DNA from 2 places in the Shewanella sp. SP2S2-4 genome. Region 2 is predicted to be linked to the other one. Evidence: predicted binding sites of a transcription regulator. Region 2 holds the regulator's gene; the other holds the start of a gene.
What was found. Region 2 encodes sigma-54, which starts transcription at its own class of promoters, with help from an activator protein. Its sites were predicted from a motif close to GTTGGCACGNNNNTNGNNT; they were not measured.

Region 1 (14,952 bases), on a different contig from region 2:
AGAATTTAAAATTAATATTCTATGCAAGTATGAGCCTACTGCTTCTGCAATGTGGTTCATATCACAATGCACAGATATCATTAATCAAGCGGGGTTCGGTTTGGTTATGAGGTGAACACTTAACAAGGCCTAGCATTGCGTCTTTCAAACTTAACATTTGCTCGCTGTTGGCGGCGTTAAACAACTTGGCGGGCCACTGTCGTAACTTTGACGTAAGGTTGTCATAACTAAAATCAAGAGTTTCGGATGATGATTAGCCTCTAGCAATCATTATTAGGAACTAGAAAATGGAACAGATGATAAACAAAGACTTAGTTAAGAAGCTTCGAAACGAACGTTCTTGGTCACAAGATCAACTTGCCACAATCTCAGGACTGAGCATTCGTACTATTCAGAGAATAGAAAGCGAAGGCACAAGTTCTTTAGAATCAAAAAGAGCGTTAGCGGCAGCTTTTGATATTAACGTAAGCAATCTAGATATTAATACCACCGCAGCTGGCACTTTGGCATCCATTCATCGTGGTCGTAAGTTTGGGTTAGCGGGTGCCACCCTGGGTCTTTTAAGCGCATATATTGGAATATCTATATCTTTTGCCTCAGGGCATATTACGTCGGGTGAAGCAGGAATATATTATGGAGGTCTTGGTGCGTTCTATGGTATTTGCTGTGCCGTCATTGCCGTACTGTCTAACAGATATCATACAAATGCTGCTTAATAGGACCCTGTGAAGCTGCTGGCGATGATAGTTAATGCGCAAGTGCTGGCAGCTTACCGCAAAGTATTGTCTCTTTCTCGGCCTTGCTATCGACGTCTTCATCTAAGCCGATACTCAAATGGTATCGGCTTTTTTATGCTGTGCTCCTCTATTTTCTGACTGAAACTCTTACCGAAGCTTAGGTAAAAATTGCCTGTACTACGTTTAGTACATTCACGCCAACTTAAAATCAACCAATGAAATTTCATTTAAAAATCAATAAACTAATTAAAATATGTAAAGTTGGCATTAAGTTCGCAATATCTAATTCACCATTAGCCGTACCTTACAAATGACACACTCGGTCATAAGAAGGATTAATACTAAGCGAGGAGGTTGATATGTTAGGTTGGACATTAGTATTTCTGGTTGTTGCCATTGTTGCTGGACTATTAGGATTTACTGGAATAGCAGGCGCAGCAGGTATCGCAAAAATTATTTTCTTCTTATTTATTGTGTTACTCGTGATTTCACTGCTGATTAATGCCCTCAAGGGCAAGTCACCGCGACTTTAATTATTTTTTAGAAAGGAGATGTATATGAAACCATTTACTCTGATGACAAGCGCCTCACTGGCATTATTGCTCGCTTTAGGTTTAACCGCCTGTAGCGATAACAAAGCCGAAGATGCCGGCGAAAAAATTGATGAAGTGATGACTGATGCAGGTAATGCCATTGAAGATGCCTGTGAAGAAGTGAAAGAAGGCGTTAAGGCTAAAGATACTAAGTGCTAATCTGACCTTTAACCTAACTTGAGGGTGGCAATAGACATATCTACTGCCACCCTTTTGATCTAATGTTAACAACGCGATTCACCGATTCAGTCAGCCGTTCAACATGCAGCGGTTAAATCAAAAATACAGCATTGGAGGGCGCGTATGCTAAGCAAAATCCACATCAAATATTTCTACTTTATGGGTGCCGTGTTACTCGCCTATTTTGCAGTAACGGGTACGTCTCCCCTGCTCACCTTTATTTGGGCTTGGACAAGCCTGTCGCTATTTTTAGTCGGTTCAGCCTACTGGTTTAATCTCGCCAGCATTTTTAGAAAGCGCCAAGATGGCACTATCCCTTGGTATATTCGCTGGGGCTTTATTCCGTTTTTATTGGGCTGTCGGCTGTATAATCATTGGGCCAGAAAACGCGACTCTGTGCCGTCGATGCAAAAGATAGATGAGCAGTTGTATCTCGGCTGCCGATTATTTTCTGCGGATCTGCAGAAAATCAAAGCCAATAAGATTACCGCCATTCTTGATGTGACCGCCGAGTTTGATGGCTTAGATTGGTCGCAGTTTGAAGATCATATCGAGTATTTGAACATTCCCATCCTCGACCATAGCGTGCCGACCAGTGCCCAGCTCAATCAAGCCGTTAACTGGTTGCATCGCCAAGTGCGCGCCAATAAACAGGTGCTGATCCACTGTGCTATGGGGCGCGGCCGCTCAGTACTGGTACTCGCCGCCTATTTAGTCTGTAAAGATAAACAGCGCAACTTCGCCGAAGTACTGCAACAAATAAAGCAAGTTCGCAAAACCGCGGGCTTAAACAAATGGCAATTACGCGCCCTTGAACACATGCTTAAGCAAGGCAAAATCAACATCCACAAAGTGGCGTGGATTATCGCTAACCCTGTCTCTGGCGGCGGCAAATGGCAACAATATGGCGAGCAAATCCAAGACGAACTAAAAGCCTATTTTGACCTAACGTTAAAGCTCACCAGCGAAAATATCAGCGCAAATACCTTCGCCAAAAAAGCCCGTAGTAGCGGCGCCGATATCATTATTGCCTGTGGTGGCGATGGCACAGTGACAGAGGTGGCATCGGAAATAGTGAACACCGACATCGCCTTAGGGATCATTCCTTTAGGTACCACTAACGCTCTCAGCCACGCGCTATTTGGTTTAGGCAGTAAGCTTATTCCTGTCTCTCAAGCGCTGGACAATATTATCCAAGGACATCATCAAGCCATAGATACGGCTCGTTGTAATCAACAATTAGTCTTGTTACTTGTGGGGATTGGTTTTGAGCAGCAGATGATTGAATCTGCGAGCCGTGAACGTAAAAATGCCCTCGGCCAGTTTGCCTACCTCGATGGCTTATGGCGCGCCGTGAATGCCGATATCACTTTAACCATACAGCTCAGCTTAGATGATGCCGAGCCCACAACATTGACCACCCATAGCCTTATTGTTGCCAATCCCGCGCCGTTTACCAGCGTATTAGCGCAGGGCGATGGCGAGCCTAATATGACAGATGGCCTACTCGATATTACCTGGCTAGATGCCGGCAGAGAGCCGACAGACAAGCTCCTTAGCCTAGCCGAATTAGCCATTGCAGGATGGGGAAAAGAAGGCAATAAAGACACACAGTCAAAGCCACCGAACGTGCCATCTAGCACAACCAAGGTTCACCACGCCCACGCAAAAAAAGTGCGTATTAGCAGTGAGCCCAAGTGTAAATATGTGATTGATGGCGAAATTTTTGAGCCCGCGGATCTCACCATTGAAGTTCAACCCGCATCTCTCAAGGTATTTGTGCCTTATCAAGAATCGACTGAAAATGCTATCGACCCAAAAATCATATAAATGACACTATCGCGATGTTTATTAAGATAAAAACAACAAGCGCAATAAGCACTCGCATAAAATTAAATTCACTCACTTTGGGGTGGGATTTTTGAGGACTATTGCTAAAATCCTGAAACTTACAGCCTATCGCTTGCGCGCATTGCTGCAAAACTTGCTGTAATTCCTGCTTGTCAGTGCTGTTAGCCAATTTCAGTTGACTCCCTTTAGGCTGCTGCACTTGTAAATAAGCGAGATAGTGATCTACCGTATCTTCCGCTTGGCGGTTACGGTCGAGCTGGTGCCAATGGGTTGTTTGTAGCAGATAGAGTTGCACAGCATTAATATCTGAAAAGGCATAGGCGCGCCAACGCCACAATCCAGGCAACTTCCCATTGAAGACACCTTTACCGAGCCACAATTGCTGTCGCTCGGTATCTAACCAAGATTGTTGCCGAACTAACGCTAGCGGCAGTACAGGGAACAACAGAAAAAATGCCACCCAACCAAGCACAAGCCGTAACACGGGCTCGGGTTGTAACCAGGCCGCCCTCGCACAAAGCAATCCAAGCACTAACAAGGCAATGGCAAAAAACCACAGTATAGGTCGGTACTGGGTACTCAACGCCTTGAGATAAAGCGCACTCTTAGGAGGTTGATTAAGTGTCACTGAACTTGTTCCTTGTTCCAAAAATTATCTCACCATCCCAAATTGACCTGTGCTAGTAACAATATGAGGCATTGATAGTTTACACAATCAACACCTAACTTATTTTTAGATCCTTTCGAGTTAAACCAACGACTGACATCCATGTAAATAACCGTTGCGATATCGCTCATATTGCAACGAAAAGCTGCAACTTTGCAGTTGCAGCTAAGGTGTTATTGACCCGCAGCGGTATCCTCACCGGTCCAGAGTCGCATGATGCGAAAAGGTGGTTTGGCTGTTTCAGCTTCGCCATTAAAGGCTTTTGCTTTATGCAATTGATTCACTGAAATATATAACCAGCCCGTTTCACCAAATTGCACACTATCGGGAAAATCCAGCAATGGAGAACTGACCACTGTTGATAGCGTACCTTTGTTATCTAGCATAGATATGGCATTGTGGTTCAAATTGGTGAAGTAATGATTACCTTGTTTGGATGTTGCAGCGCCATCTGACACTGGCTTAGCTCCGACTAATTTTACAGTCGCGATAATTTTATCATTATTGCCTGTTTGTAAAGCCGCAGTCGATAACTGATACCAGTGAGTGCCATTCATTGCACCATAATAGAGTGTACTTCCATCGGCAGATAAACTGATGGGATTGACCGCGACACTAGCAACCTTGCCATTAAACAATGTTGTTTTGTTATCTATGTTCATTACTGCATCCGCTTCGGCCTGCAGCGAGCTATGACCTGAAAAACGTACGGTATGACCATCGTCGATACGCACTGCTAAGAGGCCTGGGTTGGCGATATCGGCTAAATAAATCCAGCCTTTTTGTGAATCGACAACCAGATCCTGCATAAAGCTGCCTTTGGGCGCGAGTGCTTGTGGTAGGACAATTTGTTTATATAGACTGCCATCCTTAATGTTGAATCCCCAAATCCTCGTCTGACCTAATTCTAACCCCATATCTGCGGTCCAGAGGTGTCCAGCTTTGTCCTGAGCAATCCCTAATAAGGTATCAAATTGAGTCATATTGGCAGTCGAAGCTTTCTGCAAATCCATTGAAGGCCAAGCTTTGTAAGCATTGGTTTCACGATTAACTTCAATCAGTTGTATACCTGACGGCGTATCAAGTGGATGTACCGTGGCAAAAATCCGACCTTGTGCAGTGACGCTGACATTGCCAGGTCGTATTGGCAATTCAGCGACTGTTTCAAGACTTCCTACCGCTGGGGTAGCGTTTACAAAACTACTGGCAGTCAAAGAAAGCCATAATGCTGTAGTAAATAAGTGTTTCATATTCTATCTCCGCTTTTCTGTTTAAGGGCTGTAGAATAGGAGTTATTATTTACAAAAAAAATAGTGTAAAAATCGGTTCTGTTTCAATATTAATTTGATAATCAGCACTATTCCGCCGTCGGCTCACCCGCTTCGACTTGTTGCTCGTACTTGCTGAGCTTGTTGTAGAGGGTTTTTACACTGATCCCCAGTTGCTCGGCAGTGTCGGTTTTATTGCCTTGAGTCGTTTCTAATGCTTGATAAATGGCGATTTTTTCTAAGTCATCTAAACGCATGCCCTGCGGGATAACGACTTGGTCATCGCAAGATGCCCCCATTTCACTCGCCTGTGGCAGTTGTAAGTGACTGGGTAAAATCTCTTGGTCTGCCAGAATATAGGCTCGCTCAATGGCATGCTTTAATTCACGCACATTACCCGACCAAGGGTACGCAGCGATCATCTGCGCACTGTCGTCAGCGAGGCTTTTATTCTGCTTTTCTGCCACGTTACGATAGGCAAGAAAATGCTGCGCTAGCCCGAGAATATCATCGCCACGTTCCCTTAGTGGCGGAACGCGGATAGGGAACTGGGCCAAACGGAAATACAAATCTTCGCGAAATTGCCCTGCCTCAATCGCCACTATGGGATCACGATTAGTTGCCGCCACAATCCGCACATTGGCATGCTGCACTTTGGCACCGCCAACGGGACGATATTCGCTATTTTCAAGCACTCTGAGTAACTTCACTTGATGCTCAATCGGCATTTCGGTGACTTCATCAAGAAATAAGGTTCCACCTTCTGCCTGCTCAAATACGCCTTTGTGATCGCGATTCGCACCAGTGAAAGCGCCTTTGACATGACCAAACAGCTCACTATCGACCAACTCAGGGCTTAATGCACCGCAGTTAATTGCAATAAAAGGCTCGTTCAATCTCGGGCTGGCAAGATGTATGGTATTGGCAACGAGCTCTTTCCCTGCGCCACTCTCACCAATAATCAGCACATTACTGTCGGTCGCAGAAACGCGACGTATCGTACGATACAGCTTGTGCATAGCTGCAGAGGAACCGACAAGCAAACCATATTGGTCTAGCTCGCTGGAAAAAGGCCGAGGCCGGATTGGTGATGAGACTAAATACTGGGCAAAATCGGCGAAGATGTCACTGATCAACGTCATATCGTAGGGTTTACGAAAATGATAACAGGCAAAATTCGACATTAACTGATCAAGATTGGGGTTCGGCTGACCGTCGGAGAGAAATATAAACTCGATATTAGACAAGGCCGTATTGTCCAGCAGCCCAAGATAATCCTCACGGCTAAGGCTAGACAGCTCAATGATGGCAACATCAATGTGGTTCGCCTCAAGCTGCTCTATCCAAGGTAAATCATCGACACTGCGTAGCTTATTAAAGTCGGCTGCGCCGGCGAGTTCAATGATAGCTTGCTCGGCGTTTACATCCTGCAGGTGATAAAAAAGTGTCAATCGAGCCATGCTATCCCACTCCCTGTGTATGAAGGGCTACTGTATGTCAGTCGTGAAATTTTAACAACAGCAACGGTAATAGTTGCCGATATTCTAAGAGGATGGCGCAAGTAACCGAGAATATCAGCCTAAAAATCAGCCTGTTAACATACCATTAGAAATGAGAACAAAATATGCATGGTAGCTGAACGAAACGCAATTAGTTAAGCCAAACCGTTAAACAGGACTGTGCCGAACACTGGCATTTGGAGGCATTCATGAAGTCTAATGTTGTGCAACATCAGACTGATATCCGCGCCGATATCAGTTTGATTGATGAAATAATAAAGCTCAATCAAGAAGGGCTAACATTCTACAATCAGGCAATGACGTACGTCGAAGACTATAACCTTAAGCGTATTTTTTCGACCAAAGCGAATATCCACCAACGAATGTTGACGCGTTTTGAACAGCTGCGCCCTCTAACTGGTGAGCCTATTCATGGTCTAAGTCATGCAATACCAGTGACTTATACTCAAGTGACCAAATTGCTGCAACAATGCCATATGGCACAAGCGATGGCCGCACTTGTCGCCATTGAACAACAAGTGTTAATCCAGATGAAACAAGCGGTAAGGCAAGCACATCAGCCACAGCTTGCCAATCAGCTCGCAGAAGGTGCCGCTTGGTTGCAAATCAGTTGCGATGGTATGAGTTCACTCAACCCCAGTTAATCCTTGTAGCTGTTAGCATCAGTGCACATCAATATGATGTCTCTGTACTAATACGGCTTGCTACTGCATACGCGAAACCTTACACACTCAACCGCACTTATTCGTGCGGTTTTTTTATGCTCTAAAGATGGCTTTGCTTACCAGCAAAAATTACATTTTGTCGGTAAAAAAGACCGACTTAGGGGAAATCGCTGAGACATGAAAATATCGAAATCATCAACTAAAATCATTTAAGTCAATGACTTAATAAAGCTGGCACGATTCACGCAATATCTAACATCGAGAAAACAACGGAGGATATGATTATGAAAACCACAACAGCATCAGTACTAGCGACCTTACTTGTCGGTTCAATCAGTTTAAATGTCGCCGCAGCTCAAGATTGGAAGGACGGGGCAAAGGATGCGTGGATCGATGGTAAAGCTGAAACCACTTTACTGCTCAACACTAACCTCAATTCCTTTGACATTATCACCGATGTGAAAGACGGAAACGTCACATTAACAGGTAAAGTGGAAAGCAGTGTCGATAAAGCCCTCGCCTCTGAACTGATCAAAAGTTTAGACGGGGTAAAAGATGTCGATAACCAACTCACTGTAATGAATGAGAAAGAAGGCACCAGTGACGTTGTCGCGTCGTTGACCGATTCTAAGGTTGCCACAGTCGTCAAAACCCGTTTACTGTTTTCAACCGATGTTTCTGGCACCCAGATTAATGTGGATGTCGCCAATGGTATCGTCACCTTAAAAGGTGAAGTTGCTAGCGATGCCGAACGTCAGTTAGCGCTGAAAATTGCTGAGAATACCGACGACGTGAAAAAGGTTGTCGATAAAATCAAAGTCGTAAAAAACATGTCTTAATGCTAGCAGTTAGTCTTGACTCAACGATTTGATCTAATTGGTTATAAAAGTGAGTCATAACAAAGCGTCACAAAAAACCAGCCTAGGCTGGTTTTTTTATGTCTATTATCAGATTTAATCAAGCTAGGTTTTCTATCTCGACTAAGGAAGACTAAATTGCGAAAACAAAAATCGAAGTGGGAAAATAAAAGCTGCGCTAAAATGTGGGCTCAGCGCTGGCTTCAAAGCCAAACTGGAACTCATAAAAATGCTGACCATTTTCGATACTGATGGCCATAGTGCCCGTTAAGCCCTGCAACTCGCCCGCGCCAGAATGGGGAACCACTTCTAAGATCAAACGGTTTTGCCCATCGGTCATAATGCCAAAATGTTGCAGCACGAAACTGCCCTGCTTACCGCATACATTGCCAACCACTTGTTCAATCGCCACATAGCCAGCCGAGCCTTTGACTGACGTCATCGCACTGAGCATTTCACCTTGACTGCGGCCCTCAAGCTCACCATAAAAGGTTTTATCTAAGGCCATACGCCCTAACGTCACGCCGCCAACCCCTGTCGCATAGGGGCTATCTGGGGTGAGCTTAACATCAAATTTCCCAGTGATTTTGCTAACTTGCATGACACTCTCCTTGTCAAAACCTTATGCCAAGTCTATCTACCCGAGAATGCTTGCCGCTGCGGCAAGCATCACACACGGAACGAAAAATAACTTAGCACAAGCCTGCGCAGATCCATAATGCATTTACTCCCGACCCGTTGCGCACGACTACTCACTACTGAGTTATGTTAGTGATGCCAGTTTCACTGACTGTCACCTCTAAGGTTTTGACGATTTCAGGGCTTTCAGACATAGGTTGGTCAGGCGCTCTATCGCGATAAGTCACGGCAATTTTGAATGGAGCTTCGAAGGGATAAACAGGTTCAATACTGTCCACCTCAATGCGATCGCCTAGCACGACGCTGCCTAAATGCTTCAAATTATTGTGTTCAAAATCGAGGCTAAACAAGCCAAGATACCAAAATGCCCCCGAACCTTGAGTCGTCACAATAAACGGTGCCACAAAGGGCATAGTCTGCATTTTAGGATCATCTTGAATTGGCGCGTTACTCTGGGTATCAGGCTCTAAAGCGGGATCGAAATTTAACGGCGTAATGCGCAAATAATCCAGTAATACTCGGCCTTTTACCTCGCCATCTTGATAATCGCCCATCGCAAATTCCGTTTGCTTGATCTTAATAAAATGGGTCAAGGCAACCGATTTACCGCCCTCTGGTAGGGTAATTTCAAACGGGTTAGCGGTATTTAAGCTAAAGAGTTTAAGCATCACTTCCGACGCATTCGCCACCGGCTTAACCTCAAGCGGTGTCACCACTTCGACCTCATTGGCCTGTGCCTGCGCTTTTTCCTGTGCCATAGCCTCGTCGTATTGCATGACCTTACCATCTTCCATCACCATATAAATATCATCATTGGTCATGTTGAAACGGTAAATACCCGCGGCAAGTATGGCGAATATCACTAAGGTGCCCGCTAGGGTTAACTTTACAAACGTACTCATTTTCTCTCCCCAATCGCGCGCTTTGTGCGCTGCTTTTCTAACACTGATCAACTTCAAATCAATGTCGGAGCAGTATTACAGATACTGAGTTAAAGCGGAGTGGGTAAAGTGTAAAAAAGTGACGCTATTTTGAGTTTTGTCAGGCTAAGTTCAGCAACATACCCTTTACTCGGCCAATATAATGGGCCGAGTAAATACTCAGCCCAAGACTTAGCTACTTCTCGTTTTTCCACAAGGCTGGGGTTTGGTTCGGTTGCCAATTACTTTGGGAGAAATGGGCTTGTACTAAGGAATAGATTTTATCTTGATACGAGACAAAATCAGGCTGCTGATAATCATGCTGATCCTGCCAAGCGGGGGCATAGTTATCTAGCGTGTCGAAACGGTATCCTTGGCGCTGCGCCTCTTCCACAAAGCGTTTAATTTTAGGCAAGTTGATGGTCGCACCTTGACCACGGTGAGCATTCTCAAACAGGAAGTCGTGGGTCAAGATCACCACTTTACCGTCGTGCAAACCATCGCTACAGTCTAAGTTCTGCGTGCGACTGTTAAGAGGGTTCATTGTGGTGCCCGCACAGGTGTTGATCACTTGATTGATTTTATCCACCAGCTCAACCCCATCGGCCATAGATTCGGCTGGAAAAGCCACGCCCCAATCCTCTGGCCCCCAATCAAAGTCCCAACCAAATATTTTATAGTCACTCTCGGCGAGCATGTTTTGAATTTGCACCGCAACTTGCGAGCTGTTGGTAGAGGTTTCAGCGGTACAAGCAAAAGCGGGGTCCCAAGGCGGCACAGTATCAGAGGTGGCACACAAGCCGTCGCCTTGGAGTTTACTGCTCACTCGCCAGCCATTGGTATAGGGCAAACGCGCCAACTTAGTCATCTTGTTGTTGGGATAACTGGCGGCATTAGGGATAAGTTCAACCACTTTTGCTGTGTTCGTCACAAAGTAGGTAAAGTCGGTAGCCGCATCTTGATAGGATTTAACTGGCCAGAGGCCCACTTGATTGCAATAAACCGCCCCCGACTGCACACCATCGGTGCAGTTATGCAGCATATGATCGTAACTGTGGTTTGCCAGAATATGACCATCGTCTAGCAAACGTTGTAGGGCGACAGCCGCCAACGCTTCGTTTTCATCCCCTTCGCCATACATATGAAAAGCATTGATAAAGAACGTCGCCTTTATATTGGCATCCTTTAGCGCATCCAATACCCCTAAAGTCGCGTCAATTGGACCATCATCAAAGGTGAGGTAAATGGTTTTATCGCTGGCGTGGGCAGGACTTACGCTCGCTAAACAGAGTCCAACTGCGGCGGCTATCGATTTCAGTTTCATGATCTCATCCTATAGATAATGTTTGAGGCTAATGATTAAAAAGCAATGAGTTAACGCCCATGCATCTCAATTCGCACACAGTCTCGCACTCATTCGCTCGGCTTATCTATAGTGAGTAATCTAGCCAGCGTTAGTTATACCATCCTAGCAACAAGCCATACTTTTCTACGCTAAGTTGATAAATCTCCCATCACCACTCAAGTTGAAATCACCGCCGCCCTCGCGTTAAACACAATAGAAAAATACCAATCCTAGTGTGAAAAGTACCGCATCAACAATTCGATAACAGGTAAGTTAACTGGAGAAAAAAACAACATAAAAGCACTACAGGGATGCAATAACATGTCAGAAGGTCAACTATTTAAGAGCTCTTTGCTCGCATTATGTATCGCTAACGCCTTGTTCGGGATGAGCTCAACCGCAGTCGCGGCGGAGCAACAAGAGGCAACTGCAGAAAATATTGAGGTAATCCAAGTACGCGGCATACGTCGCTCGATTGAAGCCTCAATGAATACCAAACGCTTCGCCGACTCCACGGTCGATGCTATCACCTCGGAAGATATCGGTAAGTTTCCCGATAAAAACATTGGTGATGCGCTGCAGCGCATTTCTGGGGTGACGGTCGATAGACAATACGGTGAAGTGAGCGGGGTCACCATTCGTGGTACAGCGCCTGAACAGAGTCGTATTTTGCTGAACGGTCAAACCGTTGCCAGCACTTCTTGGTATGACTTGGGTCCCGCCACGCGGACCTTCAATATGGAATTGTTGTCGGCAGAGCAAGTGAGTGCGGTTGAAGTGCACAAAACCCCGACCGCGAGACTTGAAGAAGGTGCGCTGGGCGGTACTGTTGATCTCAAAACCCGCAAGCCCTTAGATCTCGATGCCCACACCTATCAAGTGGCTGGCGAGCTGAGCCAAAGCAGTCTTTACGATGAAACGGACCCCAGTGGTTCTTTCCTCGGAAGCTGGAAAAATGACGACGAAAAGTTTGGCATTTTAGGCGCCTATTCAGTAGAAAAAATTACCAGTGGCCGCCAAGTGCTGGAATCACTCAGCGGTTATTATGAATACTTCGCTGCCGATCCCGCGCAAAATCAAGAATCTACCGTAGGTGCATGGGGCATTGGCTCGCAGGCATTTAGGGCTGAACGTGAACGGACCAGTGCCCAAGTCACACTGCAATTTGCACCGACAGAAAAAACAGAATTTACCTTAGATTACTTTAATTTTGAACTCGATATCCCCCACGTAAACCACAACTTCTTAACCGTTGGCGCGCGCGGTTCAGGCTCCACCAACGTAGTGAACAATGCCCAAGGCGGCACGGCATCGGCAACGATTCTGCCAGCGTATGCGTCGATTATTTATAACCCTGTGGTGCGCCACGCGGTCAATATGAAATCTGACGTACTCAACTTGACCGGAAAATACGTCGGGGACAGTTTTACGGTGAGCGGCGTCATTGGCCAATCGACCTCAGATGGCGGCACCCAAGGCGGTTCATCTTCTTGGTGGATCCCAGCGACAGATCAAGGCGGTAAAATTGGCGACCCCGCCTTCCCTAATGGTCAAGGCAGTGTCGATGGCGGCTTTAGTTACGACGCCACGGGTCCCTACCAAGTGGTGCTGACCAGTTTAGATGCAAACGATGCCAGCCAGTTCAAGCATGCACAGGAAGCCAACTACGAAACCACAGTGCAAGATCATAAAGTGACCTACGCACAGACCGATTTCGAATATCAACTCGACCATGATTTTATTAACAAAATTGCGGTCGGGATTAAGTACAACACCAGTGATTTCGAGCGTAATGCCTTCAACCGCAACCCCGCAGAAATCCTAGGTTTCGTGCCCAATGGCAACCTCGCTAACTGGAGCGATGGCGTGCTGTCTGGGCTACATTCCCAGAGCGGCGGCAATGTGCTCGACTCCTATGCCAAGTTAGATGAAGACAAATGGTGGGCCTTTATCAGCGAGAAATACGCCAATGGCGAGTTAGTGGAAGTCGCCGATCTCGGTAACACCTTCACTGTCGAAGAGGATATGTTGGCCCTGTATGCCCAAGCGGATTTCAGCGGCGAATTCTACCGTGGTAACTTTGGCGTGCGTTACGTTAACACTGACCAAACCTCAACTGGTTTTGCCGATGGCAAGCCCTACAATGAATCCGTCAATTACGATAATTGGCTACCGAGTATCAACGTCGCCTTTGATCTGCAAGAAGATTTAATCCTACGTGCTTCGGCCTCTTCCGTGATGGCGCGTAACAACTACAGCGACCTCAAACCAGGTTTAGCCATAGCGAAAAACTTTGGTACTGCGACCGGCGGTAATCCAAATTTGAACCCCTATAAGGCGAATCAAGCCGACCTTGGCATCGAATGGTACTTCACTGAATCTTCTATGTTGTCGGCGGCTTTGTTCTACAAAGATATTGATAACGTAGTGTTTGTCACTGAGTCGACGCAATATATCGAAGGTTGCGGCGCGTCAGAATCCGAGTGGGATAAATGCCGAGTTACAGCCCCTGCCAACGGCGGTAGCGGCTCAGTGACTGGGCTTGAAATCCAGCTGCAGCATAACTTTGAAAGTGGTTTTGGCTTCTTGACCAACTACACCTATGTTGACAGTAAAAGCACTCGCCCCGATGGCACTGAACAGATGATTGAAGGCGTATCTGAAAACTCCTTCAACGGCTCACTCTTCTACGAAGATGATCTATTCAGCGCCCGTATCGCCTATAACTGGCGTTCAGAATACTTAGGCGTGGGTAACATTCAAAACGTGTTAAACGACAGCTATCAACAAGTCGATGCCTCGATTATTTGGCATGCGATGGAGAACTTAGATGTTTCACTCGAAGGGGTTAACTTAACCAATGAAGTGGTGCAATCCTATGATGTTAAATATGGATTGACGCAAAATACCATCGAATTTGGTTCACGTTATTTCGTCGGTGCCAGCTACAAATTTTAAACTTGAGTCACACCATAGCCGACCTTAGGGTCGGCTTTTTGCGTTGATAATGCAGCGGGGATAAGCCATGAAAGTGAAACAAGCAATCAGAAAAATCATTATCTTAGGTGGCGGCACCGCAGGCTGGATGGCCGCGGCCGCCCTCGCGAATAACCCCGTATTTGCCGCCATTGAACTCTGTTTAGTGGAATCGGACAACATAGGCACTATCGGTGTTGGCGAAGGCTCGACGCCACACTTAAAACGCTTTATGGACAACTTAGGCATTAGCGAAAAAGATTGGATGGAGCAATGCCACGCCAGCTATAAAACCGGCATCGACTTTATCAATTGGAATGGTGACGGGCAGCAATATTTCCACCCTTTCTATTTTCAAATGGATGTAAAACCCGCCGAAGTCTTTTTTATCAACGCCAATGCAAGACGCCGAGGGCATGGCAATGCCGTTAGACCCGATGCATTTTTCTCCAGCGGTGTATTGGCCAAACACAATCTCAGCCCAAGGCCGAATAAAGCACTGCCCTGCACCAACGAATACGGCTATCACTTCGATGCGACTGAACTTGCCAACTACTTAAAAGATTATGCCTGTAAGCGCGGCGTAAGGCAGATCATTGCTGATGTGGTTGAGGTGTCAACCACCCAACACCAGCAGATTGAGACGCTGATCCTAGCAAATGGTGAACGACTGAGCGCCGACTTTTTCATCGATGCCAGCGGCTTTAGCGCTAAGTTAATTCATAAAGCCCTAG
Region 2 (14,952 bases):
GCTTCTTGCAAAGAGACTTGGCTCTTCGACAAAGGGTGCAAACGGCGGGTTTCGCTGTAACGCTTGAGCAGAATTTTATCGCTGGAATTGAGGAAGAAGCTGGTTAACTCAGTATCAGGAGGCAGGCTCGCGAGTTGCTTCACTAAGACCTTGTCCTGCTCAGGCATGTTACGCACGTCGACACTGATGGCGACGAGATCGTTACTGCCTTTGAGTTGCTCAAGCAAAGTGCCGATTAAGGGCAAGGGAAGGTTATCGACACAATAATAGCCGAGATCTTCGAGTACCCTTAGGGCGACAGATTTGCCTGAGCCTGAGCGGCCCGACACTATGACCAGTTTCATCCAGTGATTACCTGATAGAGTTCCGTTTCATCATGCGTCTTGCGTAATTGCTTTAATATTTGCTTGTCGCTCAGCTTTTCGGCCATGCAAGACAAGGTACTTAAGTGCTGCTGACATTGGTCTGCAGGCACCAGTAGTGCAAATAAAATATCAACAGGTTGCTTATCGATAGCATCGAATGCTATCGGCTCTTCACACTTAATGAGTATGGCAATGGGCTGATCTATATCGGCTAGTCGACCATGTGGAATGGCGATGCCGTTACCTATACCTGTGCTCCCCATCTTTTCGCGCGCCACTAGGCTTTCGAATATCTCTTGAGATGAGAGGGTCGGGTACTGGGCAGCGACTAAGTCGCTGATGAGTTCCAGTACCTTTTTCTTGCTGCCCGGAGTGGCGCAGGTAGTGCACTCCGGCCGCAGTATGGTACAAAGTTCCATTATTAGTGTTTTGTTAACTTCTCTTTGTGTTTAATAACCTGACGATCAAGCTTGTCAATCAGGGCGTCTATAGCGGCATACATGTCAGCATGCTCTGAAGTAGCAAAAACTTCACCACCGATAAGATTTATTCTCGCTTCGGCAATCTGTTGCATTTTTTCGACATTGAGCACAACGTGCACATTATTGATCTGTTCGAAATGGCGTTCAAGTTTTGAAAACTTTTCTTCTACATATGCGCGTAACGATTCGGTAATTTCGACATGGTGTCCACTCAGGTTTATTTGCATAGAAACGTCCTCCGATATCCACTGTAGGTTATAAACTTTTACGCTGATTAGAAGGCGGAATGAGCATAGCCTCTCGGTACTTCGCAATGGTTCTGCGGGCTACGTTGATCCCTTGTTCTGCCAGAAGTTGCGCCATCTTACTGTCGCTCAATGGTTTTTTCTGGTTTTCCGCTGCAACCAGTTTCTTAATGAAGGCTCTGATTGCTGTGGATGAGCACTCCCCACCATCGTCAGTACCGACGTGGCTAGAGAAGAAGTATTTTAGTTCAAAAAGTCCCTTAGGGGTATGCATGTATTTCTGGGTAGTCACCCGTGAGATGGTCGACTCATGCATTTCTACCGCTTCGGCAATATCGTTCAGCACCATAGGTTTCATGGCTTCTTCACCGTATTCAAAGAAACCTTGCTGATATTGGACGATACAGTTCGCCACCTTCAACAGGGTATCATTACGGCTCTCTAAACTCTTGATAAACCATTTAGCCTCTTGTAGATGGCCACGAATAAATTGGCTATCGGCTTGGCTTTTAGTGCTGCGCGCCATCGAGGCATAATGTTGGTTTACATTGATTTTTGGCATGCAGTCAGGATTAAGCTCAACCACCCAGCGACCATTTTTCTTCGACACTGACACATCCGGGATGACGTATTCGTCATCGTTGGGCGTAATCAATAAACCTGGGCGGGGATTGAGGGTTTGGATAAGCGCGATGCCGTCCCTTAACTCATCCTCTTTTAATTTAGTCTTACGCATCAACAGCCTAAAGTCGCGGGCGGCGATCAGATCTAAATGATCTTTGATCAACATGCGGGCGTTTTCTAGGTTGGGCGTGTCAGCGGCGAAATGCGACAGTTGGATCAACAGGCACTCGCTTAAATCGCGGGCGGCAACACCAATGGGATCAAAATGTTGAATGCGCTTGAGTACGGCTTCGACTTCGTCGAGCTCGACCTCCGAATTGCCCATGGCTTCGAGGATTTCGTCAGTACTTTGGGTGAGATAGCCTTGATCGTCGATGGCATCAATAATGGCGGTGGCAATGGCTAAATCGGTTTCAGAAAACGGCGTGAGGTTTTTTTGCCATTCTAAGTGTTCATACAAGCCTTCACTGGTCTCACCTTGGAAGGGCATATCGTCTTCACGACTGCCGCCGGGGCCAGAATTGGGGGAGGCGGTAAACACTTCATCCCAAGTGGTGTCCATGGGCAGTTCGTCGGGCATGGACTCTTTCGTGAGCGACTCTGCCGTATCTATGGTGGAGCTGTCTTTCTCTGGCGGCAGAGTGCTCGATTCACTGAAATCCGTATCGGAAAGCGTTTGGTTTACAGGGTCTTTAGTGGCGTCGAATTGATCCTCTTCCAGCTCGAGAAGGGGATTAGAATCTAAGGCTTGCTGGATCTCTTGCTGCAGTTCTAATGACGACAGTTGCAACAGACGAATGGCCTGTTGTAATTGTGGCGTCATGGTTAACTGTTGACCCAGTTTGAGCTGGAGTGACGCTTTCATGTTACCGCTGATCCCTACGTTATTATTGTTGGATGAGGTCGCTTGTTATCATCTTGAGTGGAGCCCAATGCTGGCACAAATTGCCTCCATTGGCTCCGCTTGATTAACTATAGCCTGAATTGTTCACCTAAGTACACAGCCCTAACTTGCTGATTGTCTAAGATCTCTGCAGGTGTTCCTTCGGCAATCAGGTTTCCGTGACTCACAATATAGGCATGTTCACACACATCTAATGTCTCGCGAACATTATGGTCGGTGATCAACACGCCAAGGCCACGACTTTTGAGCTGTTCGATAATCTTTTTGATGTCGATAACCGAAATCGGATCGACACCAGCAAAGGGTTCATCGAGCAAAATGAACTTAGGATTTGCTGCTAACGCCCGTGCAATTTCGACACGGCGACGTTCGCCACCCGACAATGACATGCCTTGGCTGTCACGGATGTGGGTGATGTGGAATTCTTCGAGCAGATGCTCGAGTTGTTCTTCCCTTTGCTCTTTTTTTAATTCTTTGCGCGTTTGCAGTACGGCCATGATGTTGTCATGGACGGTCAGCTTACGGAAGATACTGGCTTCCTGCGGCAAGTAACCTATGCCTTTGCGGGCGCGCAGGTGCATAGGATCTGCGGTTAAATCATCATCGTCGATAAAGATGTGGCCTTTATCGCTTTTAACCAGACCGACGACCATGTAAAAGGTGGTGGTTTTACCCGCGCCGTTCGGGCCGAGCAGTCCAACAACTTGACCTGTCTTTACCGTTAGACTGACGTCTTTAACCACTTGGCGACTCTTATAACTCTTTGCCAGATTTTGTGCTCTTAGGGTGATTTGGGTCATTTAGAGTCCTGCTTTTTCACAGGTTTATCCGCTGGCGCGTCTGGTTTGGCATCATCTTGATAGCTTTCAGGCTGAATAATAGTGATCACGCGATCGTCACCACTACCTGTGCTCTCAGCAATCAATTTTTGCTGGATAATGTTATAGCGGATCAAATTACCCGTCACTTGGCTACCCGCTTGATCTAACGAAGCTTGGCCTTTCAGTGTCAGGGTACGGCTTGCCATATCGTAACGAATTTCTTTCGCGCTCGCCGAGGCTGGACGGCCATCGTCTAACACTTGGCTGTAAGTTGCGGGGTTACCAGTGGCCACTAAAATTTTGCTATTTTCACCTTCGGCAGAAAATGCACGCAGTTCATTTGCTTGGATTTTTATCGAGCCTTGGGTAACTTCCACCGGACCAAAGAAGATGATCTGGTTGTTCTTGATATCTGCCGTTTGGCTCACTGCTTTGATTTTAACTTCCTGCTTTAGGTCGTCGACTTTAGCAAAGGCGCTCATGCTCATTATTAGCATTAGGCTGGCAAGTAATACGTTATTTTGCTTCATATGTTCCTACTACCTGACTGGTCAATTTCACTTCTTGCGCGTTGAGGTCGGCATAAAGGCCTTGGCCTTGAATATTAAAATCTTTCCCTGTGACGTAAATGGTACGGTCAGAGGTCATTATCATAGTATTGAGATCGAGTTCCAGATAACTGGTGGACAAGGTCTGGATCGGTTCTTCTGCGCTAATGGCATCAATAATAACATTGTTTTCGAGTACAACCTTGCCCGTTTCCTTGTTTAGCTTGCCCTGATCTGCACTGAGTTGCCATTGTGCTTTACCTTGGTCTGGATAAACAAGATAAACAGGTTGAGTAAAGTAAGTTTGATTCGTTGAATCATAATGTTCCATGTGTTTCGCCGTCACACGGCTATTGACTAGCCCTTGTTCATTGAACTCAACACTGCGCAGATCTTCAATGATGAAATCTGGGGTATTTTGATCTTTAACTCTATTATCGGTATCACCGCTGTGTTTGTTCTGCACTTGCCAATACAGCACTAATGCAGTTCCAAAAAAAGCAATAATCGCGAGTGTCACACGACTCATATACTCATTCCATGGGCCGAAGTGAATTTATTTTGACTGAGTAGCAACAGATCTGTGAGTTCACGCAGTGCACCGTGGCCACCATTGAGCGTAGTGACAAAGTGGGCGTGCTGACGCACATAGGGATGACCATCGGCTACGCTGACTGCTAAACCGACGACATTCATCACGGGTAAATCGACAATATCATCACCGATATACGCCACTTCTTCTGGGGTAACACCATAGAGTGCGAGCAATGCTTCATAGGGCTCGAACTTATTATCTACGCCTTGGTAAATATGGGTAACTCCAAGGGCTGTCATACGGTTTTCAACGATTTTGGATTGACGTCCAGTGATAACGGCGAGATTAAAACCGCTGGTGAGTAGCGAGCGCACGCCATAGCCGTCGCGGGTGTGGAAGGCTTTTAGCTCTTCGCCGCTATTGCTTAAGTAGATACGGCCGTCGGAAAACACTCCATCGACGTCACAAATCAACAGTTTAATCTTTTGCGCGCGTTGCCACACATCATCACTGATTGGGCCGTAAAATCCTTGCTGTGGCATTAAATGACTCCTGCTTTAACCATGTCTAGCATGTTAAGAGCGCCGATAGGATGGCGGTCTTTATCGATAACAATTAATCCGTTGATGTTTTTTGAGTCCATCACTTGCAGCGCTTGGGCGGCCAACACACCGTCTGTGATGGTCACGCAGTTACGGGTCATCACATCGGCGATGGGCGTTGTACGCAGATTTACTTCGGCATCGATAACGCGGCGTAAATCACCATCGGTGAAGATACCAACCAGCTTGCGCTGATCATCGATAATCGCGGTCATGCCTAAGCCTTTCTTAGAGATTTCGTACAGGGCTTCTGTGATGCAAATATCGTGGTTAACGAGCGGTAAGTCATCACCGCTATGCATGACATCGCAGACTTTTAACAATAACTTACGCCCTAAAGCACCGCCAGGATGGGACATAGCAAAGTCATCACGGGTAAAGCCTTTTGCTTGTAGTAGCGCAATGGCAATCGCATCGCCCATCACTAAGGTCGCTGTGGTACTCGACGTTGGGGCAAGTCCAAGTGGGCAAGCCTCTTCGGGTACTTCAATACATAAATGCACTTTAGATAAGCGCGCCATGTTCGATTCGGGTTTACCTGTTACCGCAATAACGGGTACGCCCATACGTTGGATGACGGGCATTAAGGTGAGGATTTCGCTCGACTCACCGGAATTTGAAATCGCTAAAATCACATCGTTATCGGCTAATACACCGAGATCACCGTGGCTGGCTTCACCCGGATGCACAAAAAATGCGGGCGTTCCTGTGCTGGCGAGGGTGGCAGAAATCTTATTGCCGATATGGCCCGACTTGCCCATGCCCATGACAATCACTTTGCCTGTGCAGTTGAGGATCAACTCGCAAGCTTCTGCAAATTCAGCCGAATCAACATATTGATAAAGATTGTCTAGGGCTGACTTTTCAATGTCGATAACTTTACAGCCCCATTGGCGCAGTTGTGATTTGTCTACCATGTCTATCTCTCTTTTTGCATTGTCTTTGTCGCCCCATGATGGGATTGGAATAGCACAATTTGGTACGCGATAAAGATGATATGTAATAGGCTTTCTGCCAAGTTTTAGTTTGTTTTCAGACGATTTAGCTTATGTCTCGTTGTGGTGAGTTTCCTAAAACAACAAAACAATTGCGGCAGGCTAGAGTGATTGATCTGACTCGTCAAGTTCAGCTGCGGCAGCTATGCATGCACAATAACCCAGTTTAGCAACTGAAGGCCTTGAGCAATATCATCGTCTTTGTCGTTTATTTCAATGGATTTATCCCGTATCGCTGTGGGTATTCCTCACGGGATGCCTCGATTTCACACTCGTGTATCGACTTATCACACCTTAAAAGTGGACGAAGAGCGAGCTAAGTGCGAATGAATTAGCCAATATTGCCAATTATGCAACTAGGTTGAAAACATTAAGTAACATTTTACCTATGCAGAGTGAAAACTTAGGGCGCATTTTCGCTGTAAATGAGGCAAATTGAAAGTATCACTGGGCGATAGTGTCGATTCGGTTGTAGGTTAAAGCGCAATTACGTACAATTTGCGGCTCTTCGATTGGTCAGTCTAGGAAGACTAGGATCACCTCTTTGCAAATGTCGGAATCAAGCATGACTCAAGAACAAACGCCGTTGGTTGAGATCCGTAATTTGGGGTTTAGCCGCGGTCAGCGTGTGATATATGAAGATATTAGCCTGTCCATTCCAAGGGGCAAGGTGACGGCGATCATGGGGCCGAGCGGCATAGGCAAAACGACCCTGTTAAAGTTGATCGGCGGCCAATTAACGCCTGACCACGGGCAAGTGTTATTCGACGGTCACGATATCCATGGCGTGAGTCGCAATGAATTATTTAGCCTGCGTAAGCGGATGAGCATGCTGTTTCAAAGTGGCGCGCTATTTACCGACATTAATGTGTTCGATAACGTGGCGTTTGCGCTGCGCGAACATTCTGGTCTGCCAGAAGACATTATTCGCACTATCGTGCTGATGAAGCTTGAAGCCGTAGGCTTGCGTGGCGCCGCCCAGATGATGCCAAGTGAGTTATCCGGTGGTATGCAACGCCGCGCAGCATTGGCCAGAGCCATAGCGCTTGAGCCTGAAATGGTGATGTACGATGAGCCTTTTGCCGGCCAAGATCCAATCTCTATGGGCGTGTTAGTGAAGCTTATTCGTGAGTTATCGGATGCGCTCAATTTGACCTCCATCGTAGTGTCCCACGATGTGGATGAAGTCCTCGGCATTGCCGATTATGTGTATGTGGTGGCCGACAAAAAAGTCATTGCCCACGGTACGCCAGAAGAATTGAAATACGCCGACAATCCACAGCTTAAACAGTTTATTCAAGGCGCGCCCGATGGCCCTGTGCCGTTCCATTATCCGGCGAATGATTACCAACAAGAATTGATGGCAAAAGGAGTTGGCAAGTGAAGTTAATAGACAGTATTGCCGACTTAGGCCGCAGCGCGATTGAGTTAGTGCTCGGTTTTGGCCGCGCAGGGCTCATGTTGTGGGGGGCGATTTTTCGCTGGCCACGGGTGCGCAAAGGTTTTCCATTATTAGTGCGCCAGATTTATGTGGTCGGCGTGCAATCTATGGTGATTATTTTAGTCTCAGGGCTTTTTATCGGCATGGTGTTGGCACTGCAAGGCTATAACATCTTAGTTGGTTTTGGCACCGAAGAAAGCTTAGGCCCTATGGTGGCGCTCAGTTTACTGCGTGAGTTAGGGCCCGTGGTTACCGCACTTTTGTTTGCGGGACGTGCGGGTTCTGCCTTAACCGCTGAAATTGGTTTGATGAAGAGTACTGAGCAGCTCTCGAGTTTAGAGATGATGGCTATCGACCCATTAAGGCAGATTATTGCACCGCGCTTTTGGGCGGGGGTGATCAGTATGCCATTGCTGGCGTTAATGTTTACCGCTGTGGGTATTTACGGTGGTCACATAGTCGGCGTGGAATGGAAAGGAATCGACAGCGGGGCGTTTTGGTCGATTCTGCAGGCGTCGGTCGAATGGCGTCAGGACATAGTTAACTGCTTGATCAAGAGTGGTGTGTTTGCCGTAGTGGTGACTTGGATTGCGTTATATCGCGGTTATCAAGTGATCCCAAATCCGGAAGGCATCAGCCGTGCAACGACTCAGACTGTGGTTCAGTCGAGCCTCGCTGTATTGGCATTAGATTTTTTACTGACAGCCCTGATGTTTGGCCGCTAACGGAACACTGCGGATTTCGACACAGGTAAGATGGATTAACAGAGTGGTAGCTGAACATGTTGACACGAAAAATTGAATTATTAGTGGGTGTGTTTCTTTTAACGGGATTGGCCGCTTTTTTGGTCTTAGTCTTTAACGTCGCCAATATTGAAGTGAAAAGCAGCGATAGCACTTATACCATAAAAGCCAATTTCACCAATATTGGTGGCTTGAAGGTACGTTCGCCCGTTAAGGTCGGCGGTGTTGTGGTTGGCCGCGTCAGTGGCATTGATTTAGATCCCGTTAAGTTAGTGGCTGTGGTCACCTTAGTGATGGATAAACGTTACGATAAATTCCCAGAAACCAGTAGTTTAGCAATTTTAACTTCGGGTTTATTGGGCGAGCAATTCTTAGGGTTAACACCGGGTTTTGTCGACGATGATGTCAGTATGCTCAAAGATGGTGACAAGATTGATGACACACGCTCGGCATTAGTGTTGGAGGAACTGATTGGTCAGTTCTTATATAGTATGGGTTCGAAGGATAAATAGGGGTTACCGCTATGTTTAAAAACTTATCTCGTTTTTTACTGCCTTTAGTGATGGTTTTAGGGACAACGAGCGCTGTCGCCGCCGATGTGGTGGTCGACACTATGGACCCGTATGCCATGGTCAAAGCCGTTGCCAATAAAACCTTCGATCGTTTTCATAAAGATAAAGCGTTAATCGATGCTGACTCAGATCATTTAAAGGTGATCGTTCGTGAAGAGCTGATGCCTTATGTCGATTATAAATACGCTTCTTACAAAGTCTTAGGCCAGTATCTTAAGGATTCAACTGAAGATCAGCGTAATCGTTTCGTCGATGCCTTTGAAGGTTATTTAGTGTCGACTTATGCCCAAGCTTTTACTGAATACACCAATCAAAAAGTGGAATTTTCACCTGGGGTTGATTTCAGCAAAGAGAAAATGGTGGATGTGAACGTGCAGATCATCGAAGCCGGTCGTCCGCCAATTAAACTGTTGTTTAAGGCTCGCCGTTTGAAAGATGACTCATGGAAGGCATTTGATTTAGTCGCCGAAGGTGTGAGCCTACTGTCTTCTAAGCAATCTGAAATCTCGAATCTAATTCGCCAGCAGGGTATCGATCCTGTGATTAAGATGCTTGAAGATCGCACCAAAGAAAAAGTGGTCATGAAGGCTAAATCAGGGAAGTCACAGTCGTGATTGAATTTGTGCAACAGGGCACAGTTTGCCATCTCAAAGGGCGCATAACCCAAGCCGATGTCATTACACTTTGGCCGCAGCGGCAACAACTGCTGAGCGAGTCAACCCAGATATTGTCTTTGTCTGGGCTCGAATACAGTGATAGCGCTGGCATGGCATTTTTGCTGGCGTTAGTGCGTGAACATGGCAGCCAACTTGAATTACGTTCTGCCTCACCACAACTTAAAAAACTCATCGATTTATATGATTTACATGCCTTCTTTACCGAAGAAGTGCATTGATAATAGGGTAATAGATTTCATGGAATGCAGCTTAATCGAACAGATTTTACGTGATGCGTTAGGGCTTGAAGAAGTTCACGCTAGCTCAGATGGTAGCCATTATAAAGTGATCGCAGTAGGCGAATGCTTCGATGGTATGAGCCGAGTCAAACAGCAACAAGCCATTTATGCACCGTTGACGGCACACATTGCCAGCGGTGAATTACATGCATTAACGATCAAAACTTTCACGCCGACTCAATGGAAACGCGAAAAAGTTTTCAACATGCCTAGCTAGTGAGGAAAAGTGGATAAACTAACAATTCAGGCAAGCCCCCCGCTTGCCGGTGATGTGATTATTTCGGGTGCGAAAAATGCGGCTCTGCCTATTCTGATGGCAGGCGTATTAGCCGAAACCGATTTTGTGGTTTCTAACGTGCCGAATCTTCGCGATGTGAGTACGAGCTGTAAATTATTACGCTGCCTTGGTGCTGAAGTGACTGAGCTTGGCGACGGACAGATCCGCATTTCAACCACGAATCTAAATGAGTTTTGCGCTCCCTACGATCTAGTGAAAACCATGCGCGCTTCTATCTTGATCTTAGGGCCGTTATTGGCGCGTTATGGTACCGCAGATGTGTCATTGCCTGGCGGCTGTGCCATTGGCGCAAGACCAGTTAACTTACACTTACATGGCCTCGAAATGATGGGTGCCAAGATTGAAGTGAAAGAAGGCTATATTAAAGCCCGTGTTGATGGACGTCTTAAGGGCGCACACATTTTCATGGACATGGTGAGTGTTGGCGCCACCGAAAACTTACTGATGGCGGCAGCGTTGGCCGATGGCGAAACCGTGATTGAAAATGCGGCCCGTGAACCTGAAGTGATCGATCTCGCTAATTGCTTAATTGCCATGGGCGCAAAAATCACCGGCGTAGGCAGTGCAACCTTGCGTATTCAAGGGGTTGAGCGTTTACAGGGCTGTCATTACCGCGTGATGCCAGACCGTATCGAAACCGGTTCATTTTTGGTGGCCGCTGCGGTAACCCGTGGTCGCATCCGTTGCTTAAAAGCCGATCCTGCGTCATTAGAGTCGGTTATCGCAAAACTTGAAGATGCGGGTGCTAAGATCACTACAGGTGAAGATTGGATTGAGCTTGATATGCAGGGTAAACGTCCGAAGGCGGTCAATATCAAGACGGCACCTTATCCTGGTTTTCCAACGGATATGCAGGCGCAGTTCTGTGTGCTTAATGCCTTAGCGCAAGGCACGGCAACGATTACCGAGACCATCTTCGAAAACCGTTTTATGCACGTACCAGAGCTTATTCGTATGGGTGCAACCATGGAGCTTGAAGGTAATACCTGCATCATCCAAGGGATTGAATCCTTAAGTGGTGCGCAGGTGATGGCGACGGATTTACGCGCGTCAGCGAGTCTAGTGATTGCGGGTTTAGTGGCCGATGGTAAGACGATTGTCGATCGTATCTATCACTTAGACCGTGGTTACGAGCACATTGAGAATAAGTTCCAAGGTTTAGGCGCGCAGGTTGTGCGTACTCAGTAATGAGCTATTGAGCTAGGCCTGAGAGATTAAAATCTCGACCCATTAAAAAACCAGCTTAAAAGCTGGTTTTTTGTTCTCTGCGTACGCAATGATGGGTGCCGCTCTAGTTATCGACCACAACCTTTTCATCGATAATAACGGGCAACTCCTGTTGTTTCCCTTGGCGTATCACAGTCATCATCACTTTCTTACCCGGTGTGGTTTCAGCGATGCGATCCATCAGCATTTCAACGCCTGGCACATCTTCACCATCGTATTTAATAATCACATCCCTTGGCATTAAGAGGGCTCGCGCCGCAGGGCCATTAGGATCGACACCTGTAACGAGCACACCTTTTAGGTCGGGTAGATTAAGGATCTGCGCCACCACAGGGTTAATTGGCTCGCCAGAAATCCCTAAGGCACCACGGATCACGCGGCCATTCTTAATCAACTTGCCCATAATGCTGTGGGCCAATTTAATCGGGATAGCGAAGTTAATCCCATGGCCGCCGCCTTCTTCACCCACTTGGAATGCTGCGGTATTAATACCAATAAGGCTGCCGTTGGTGTCAATCAGTGCGCCGCCCGAGTTACCGGCATTAATCGCCGCGTCGGTTTGTAAGAAGTCTAAGTAACCTGAACTTAAGCCGTTACGACCCGTGGCACTGATGATACCTTGGGTAATGGTTTGGCCCAAATTGTAGGGATTACCAATGGCGAGTACGACATCACCAACTTGAGGCGGACTGTCGAGGTTAACGGGGACAATCGGTAAGTTATCGCCTTCAATCTTGAGTACCGATAAATCGGTTTCTGGATCGAAGCCAACCACTTCAGAGGTAAATTTGCGTCCATCTTGCAGGGCGACAACAATTTCGTCGGCCTTTTTAATGACATGATAATTCGTAAGAATATAGCCTTCTTTGCTCATTATCACCCCAGAACCTAGGCCCTGTAGCGAACCCGAGTTAAGTGGGCGGTTCTGATCTATGCTGAGGCTATAAATGTTAACAACGGCAGGGGCTGCGCGGCGGACCGCCTTGGCAAAGGAGAGCTCGACTGTGTTGTTGGCTCGGGTTTGTAGCAGACTATTACCGAGGGACTGGTTATCGAAATAACGGGTTACCAATAAAAACATGGCCGCCATGATAAGACCAAAAAGGGTGGCTTTACCGAGATATAATAGTGTGTCTTTTATCGTCATGGCAGGATGGATCTTGAAAAAGGTGAGTTAGATTAACATGTTTAATCTATGTAAGCATAGGGAACCTAAGCTCCCTATGCTTATGTGTGGCAGAAAAAATGGCCTATTTAGTCGATTAACGTAGGACTAAATACAACATGCTCTTATCACGCATGATCTTCAGTGCCACCGCACCTTCTTGATCTTTTAGTTGTGCTTTAAGTGCCTTAAGATCTTTAATTGCAGTACGGTTAATACCGACAATCACATCTCCTTTTTGTAAGCCACTCATTGCCGCAGGTGAACCTTGGGCGACATCGGTGATTTCAATGCCCTTAGATGAGTTTTCTAAGGATGCACCTTGCAACATAGGATGCACGGCGCCCGCCGCAGATTCACTGGTTTGGCTTGCTTCACCTAAGGTCACCTTAACGGTTTTCTTATCGCCGTCACGGATGAGTCCTAGCTCAACCTTAGCACCCGCGCCCATAGTGGCGACTTTGGCACGCAGTTCTTGGAAGGACTTAATGCCACGGCCATCGACGCTGATAATGATATCACCCGCTTTAATACCGGCTTTCTCGGCGGCACTGTCTTTAGCGACTTCATTCACGAAGCCGCCGTGCTGGGTGTCTAAACCAAAGCCTTGGGCGAGTTGGCTATCAAGATCGCGTCCCGAAATCCCCAGTACTCCGCGGCGTACTTCACCGTGTTCGGCAATTTGTGCGACCAAGTTTTTCACCATATTGGCAGGGATCGCAAAGCCGATACCAACGTTACCACCGCCTGGTGCTACTATTGCGGTGTTAATCCCAATCAATTCCCCGTTTAAGTTAACGAGTGCACCACCCGAGTTACCACTGTTAATGGCGGCATCGGTTTGAATAAAGTTTTCCAGCATTTCTATGCCTAAACCGCTACGGCCTAAAGCACTGACAATACCTGAAGTCACGGTTTGCCCTAAACCGAAGGGGTTACCAATGGCAACGGCAAAGTCACCAACACGCAAGTCGTCAGAGTCTGATGACTTGATTGCGATAAGATTTTTTGCCTCAATTTGCAGCAATGCAATATCAGACTCTGAGTCAGTACCAATGAGTTTGGCTTTTACTTCACGACCGTCATGTAGACCAACTTGAATATCATCAGCACCGTCAATCACGTGGTTGTTAGTGACTATGTAGCCTTTTTCGGCATCAATAATAACGCCTGAGCCTAAGCCTCTAAAAGGACGTTCCTGCACTTGCTCCTGCGGCGCATTGGGGCCAAAGAAGTAACGGAAAACATCAGGTACTCTTTGTTTTGAAACATGAGTACCCGTAACGGCTACGGACACAACAGCAGGTGTCGTACGCTCAAGCATGGGCGCAAGACTTGGAATGGATTGTCCCTCAACCGTCTGTGGAATGGCGGCCTGTGAGACGACAGGCATCATAGTCAGGGTCGCGGCTAACATTGCGGCTGAAAGTACAGATAATTTTGTTTTCATCTATTCATAACTCCAAATAAGGGTTGAGCGATCTGGATGTAATGCATCAGCTATTGTGCGAGTGCCAGATCAAATCTGTATCGGTACCGGCTATTTGCCTAGGTAACCATTCGGACACGCACCTAATTGAAAAAGTTCATCATATTAACAAATGTTAATTTTTTTGAGCCTATTTTATCGGCTGTTTCATGCTCGTTGCTGAGTGGAAAACTGTGGGCAAGATACGCATTTTTCAAGCCCTGAAAACAACAAGTCTTGCCGATTAAAATGACCTACAGCATAGAGGTTTATTCGTCGTTTGTATGCTGTTTAACCTTGAGGCAAAAGTCGTATTCTGCATTAATATATCCTGCGTCACATTGGCCGTGCTAATATCGTTGCAGTTTTAGTAAAGGACATAAGAGAATTAAAAAGTGCCTCAGTTAAGCCCTTGGCAGCATTATCAAAAAGATCTTACCCGTGACGGTTTTTCCCATGATCCGGCCCAAGAAATTGCCGTCAAAGCATTACAACGTGTCTATGAAGACTTAACGGCGGCGGAAGAGCCGACTTCTGTCGTGGGGAAATTGTTTAGTGCATTAGGCTTAAAATCGGCGCCGGCTTCACCTAAGGGCCTGTATCTTTGGGGCGGTGTGGGTCGCGGTAAAACCTATCTGATGGATACTTTTTTTGATGCCTTGCCTGGCGATCAAAAGCTGCGGGCTCACTTCCATCGTTTTATGCATCAGCTACATTTAGATTTAGATGAGCTGAAAGGCGTGCGCGATCCCTTGCTGGTGATTGCGAAAAAGATGGCCGCGAAATATCGCGTTATCTGCTTCGATGAATTCTTTGTCTCAGATATTACTGATGCCATGTTGTTAGGCACGCTGTTTCAAGCACTATTTAAAGAAGGCGTTGTGCTGGTTGCTACATCTAACATTATCCCCGATGACTTATATAAAAATGGCTTACAGCGCGCACGTTTCTTACCTGCGATA

Region 1: a site for sigma-54 is predicted at 998-1,016, ahead of Q4Q54_RS02960 (DUF1328 domain-containing protein). Genes of this name have one in related genera too.

What each region holds. Positions count from the first base shown of each region.
Region 1 covers NZ_JAUOER010000002.1:260,515-275,466, forward strand. The annotation lists gene Q4Q54_RS02950 (DUF6572 domain-containing protein) at 1-115, shown strand, start outside; gene Q4Q54_RS02955 (helix-turn-helix transcriptional regulator) at 288-716, shown strand; gene Q4Q54_RS02960 (DUF1328 domain-containing protein) at 1,097-1,270, shown strand; gene Q4Q54_RS02965 (hypothetical protein) at 1,295-1,489, shown strand; gene Q4Q54_RS02970 (diacylglycerol kinase family protein) at 1,634-3,340, shown strand; gene Q4Q54_RS02975 (hypothetical protein) at 3,333-3,989, opposite strand; gene Q4Q54_RS02980 (L-dopachrome tautomerase-related protein) at 4,202-5,278, opposite strand; gene Q4Q54_RS02985 (sigma-54 dependent transcriptional regulator) at 5,386-6,756, opposite strand; gene Q4Q54_RS02990 (hypothetical protein) at 7,005-7,460, shown strand; gene Q4Q54_RS02995 (BON domain-containing protein) at 7,766-8,320, shown strand; gene Q4Q54_RS03000 (DUF3224 domain-containing protein) at 8,517-8,939, opposite strand; gene Q4Q54_RS03005 (hypothetical protein) at 9,094-9,879, opposite strand; gene Q4Q54_RS03010 (polysaccharide deacetylase family protein) at 10,094-11,221, opposite strand; gene Q4Q54_RS03015 (TonB-dependent receptor) at 11,564-14,200, shown strand; gene Q4Q54_RS03020 (tryptophan halogenase family protein) at 14,268-14,952, shown strand, end outside.
Region 2 covers NZ_JAUOER010000011.1:31,671-46,622, forward strand. The annotation lists gene rapZ (RNase adapter RapZ) at 1-344, opposite strand, end outside; gene ptsN (PTS IIA-like nitrogen regulatory protein PtsN) at 341-784, opposite strand; gene hpf (ribosome hibernation promoting factor) at 787-1,074, opposite strand; gene Q4Q54_RS10640 (RNA polymerase factor sigma-54) at 1,103-2,581, opposite strand; gene lptB (LPS export ABC transporter ATP-binding protein) at 2,689-3,420, opposite strand; gene lptA (lipopolysaccharide transport periplasmic protein LptA) at 3,417-3,971, opposite strand; gene lptC (LPS export ABC transporter periplasmic protein LptC) at 3,958-4,518, opposite strand; gene kdsC (3-deoxy-manno-octulosonate-8-phosphatase KdsC) at 4,515-5,066, opposite strand; gene Q4Q54_RS10665 (KpsF/GutQ family sugar-phosphate isomerase) at 5,066-6,043, opposite strand; gene mlaF (phospholipid ABC transporter ATP-binding protein MlaF) at 6,687-7,505, shown strand; gene mlaE (lipid asymmetry maintenance ABC transporter permease subunit MlaE) at 7,502-8,287, shown strand; gene mlaD (outer membrane lipid asymmetry maintenance protein MlaD) at 8,344-8,817, shown strand; gene Q4Q54_RS10685 (ABC transporter substrate-binding protein) at 8,829-9,491, shown strand; gene Q4Q54_RS10690 (lipid asymmetry maintenance protein MlaB) at 9,488-9,772, shown strand; gene Q4Q54_RS10695 (BolA family protein) at 9,792-10,049, shown strand; gene murA (UDP-N-acetylglucosamine 1-carboxyvinyltransferase) at 10,059-11,318, shown strand; gene degS (outer membrane-stress sensor serine endopeptidase DegS) at 11,422-12,504, opposite strand; gene degQ (Do family serine endopeptidase DegQ) at 12,620-13,972, opposite strand; gene zapE (cell division protein ZapE) at 14,386-14,952, shown strand, end outside.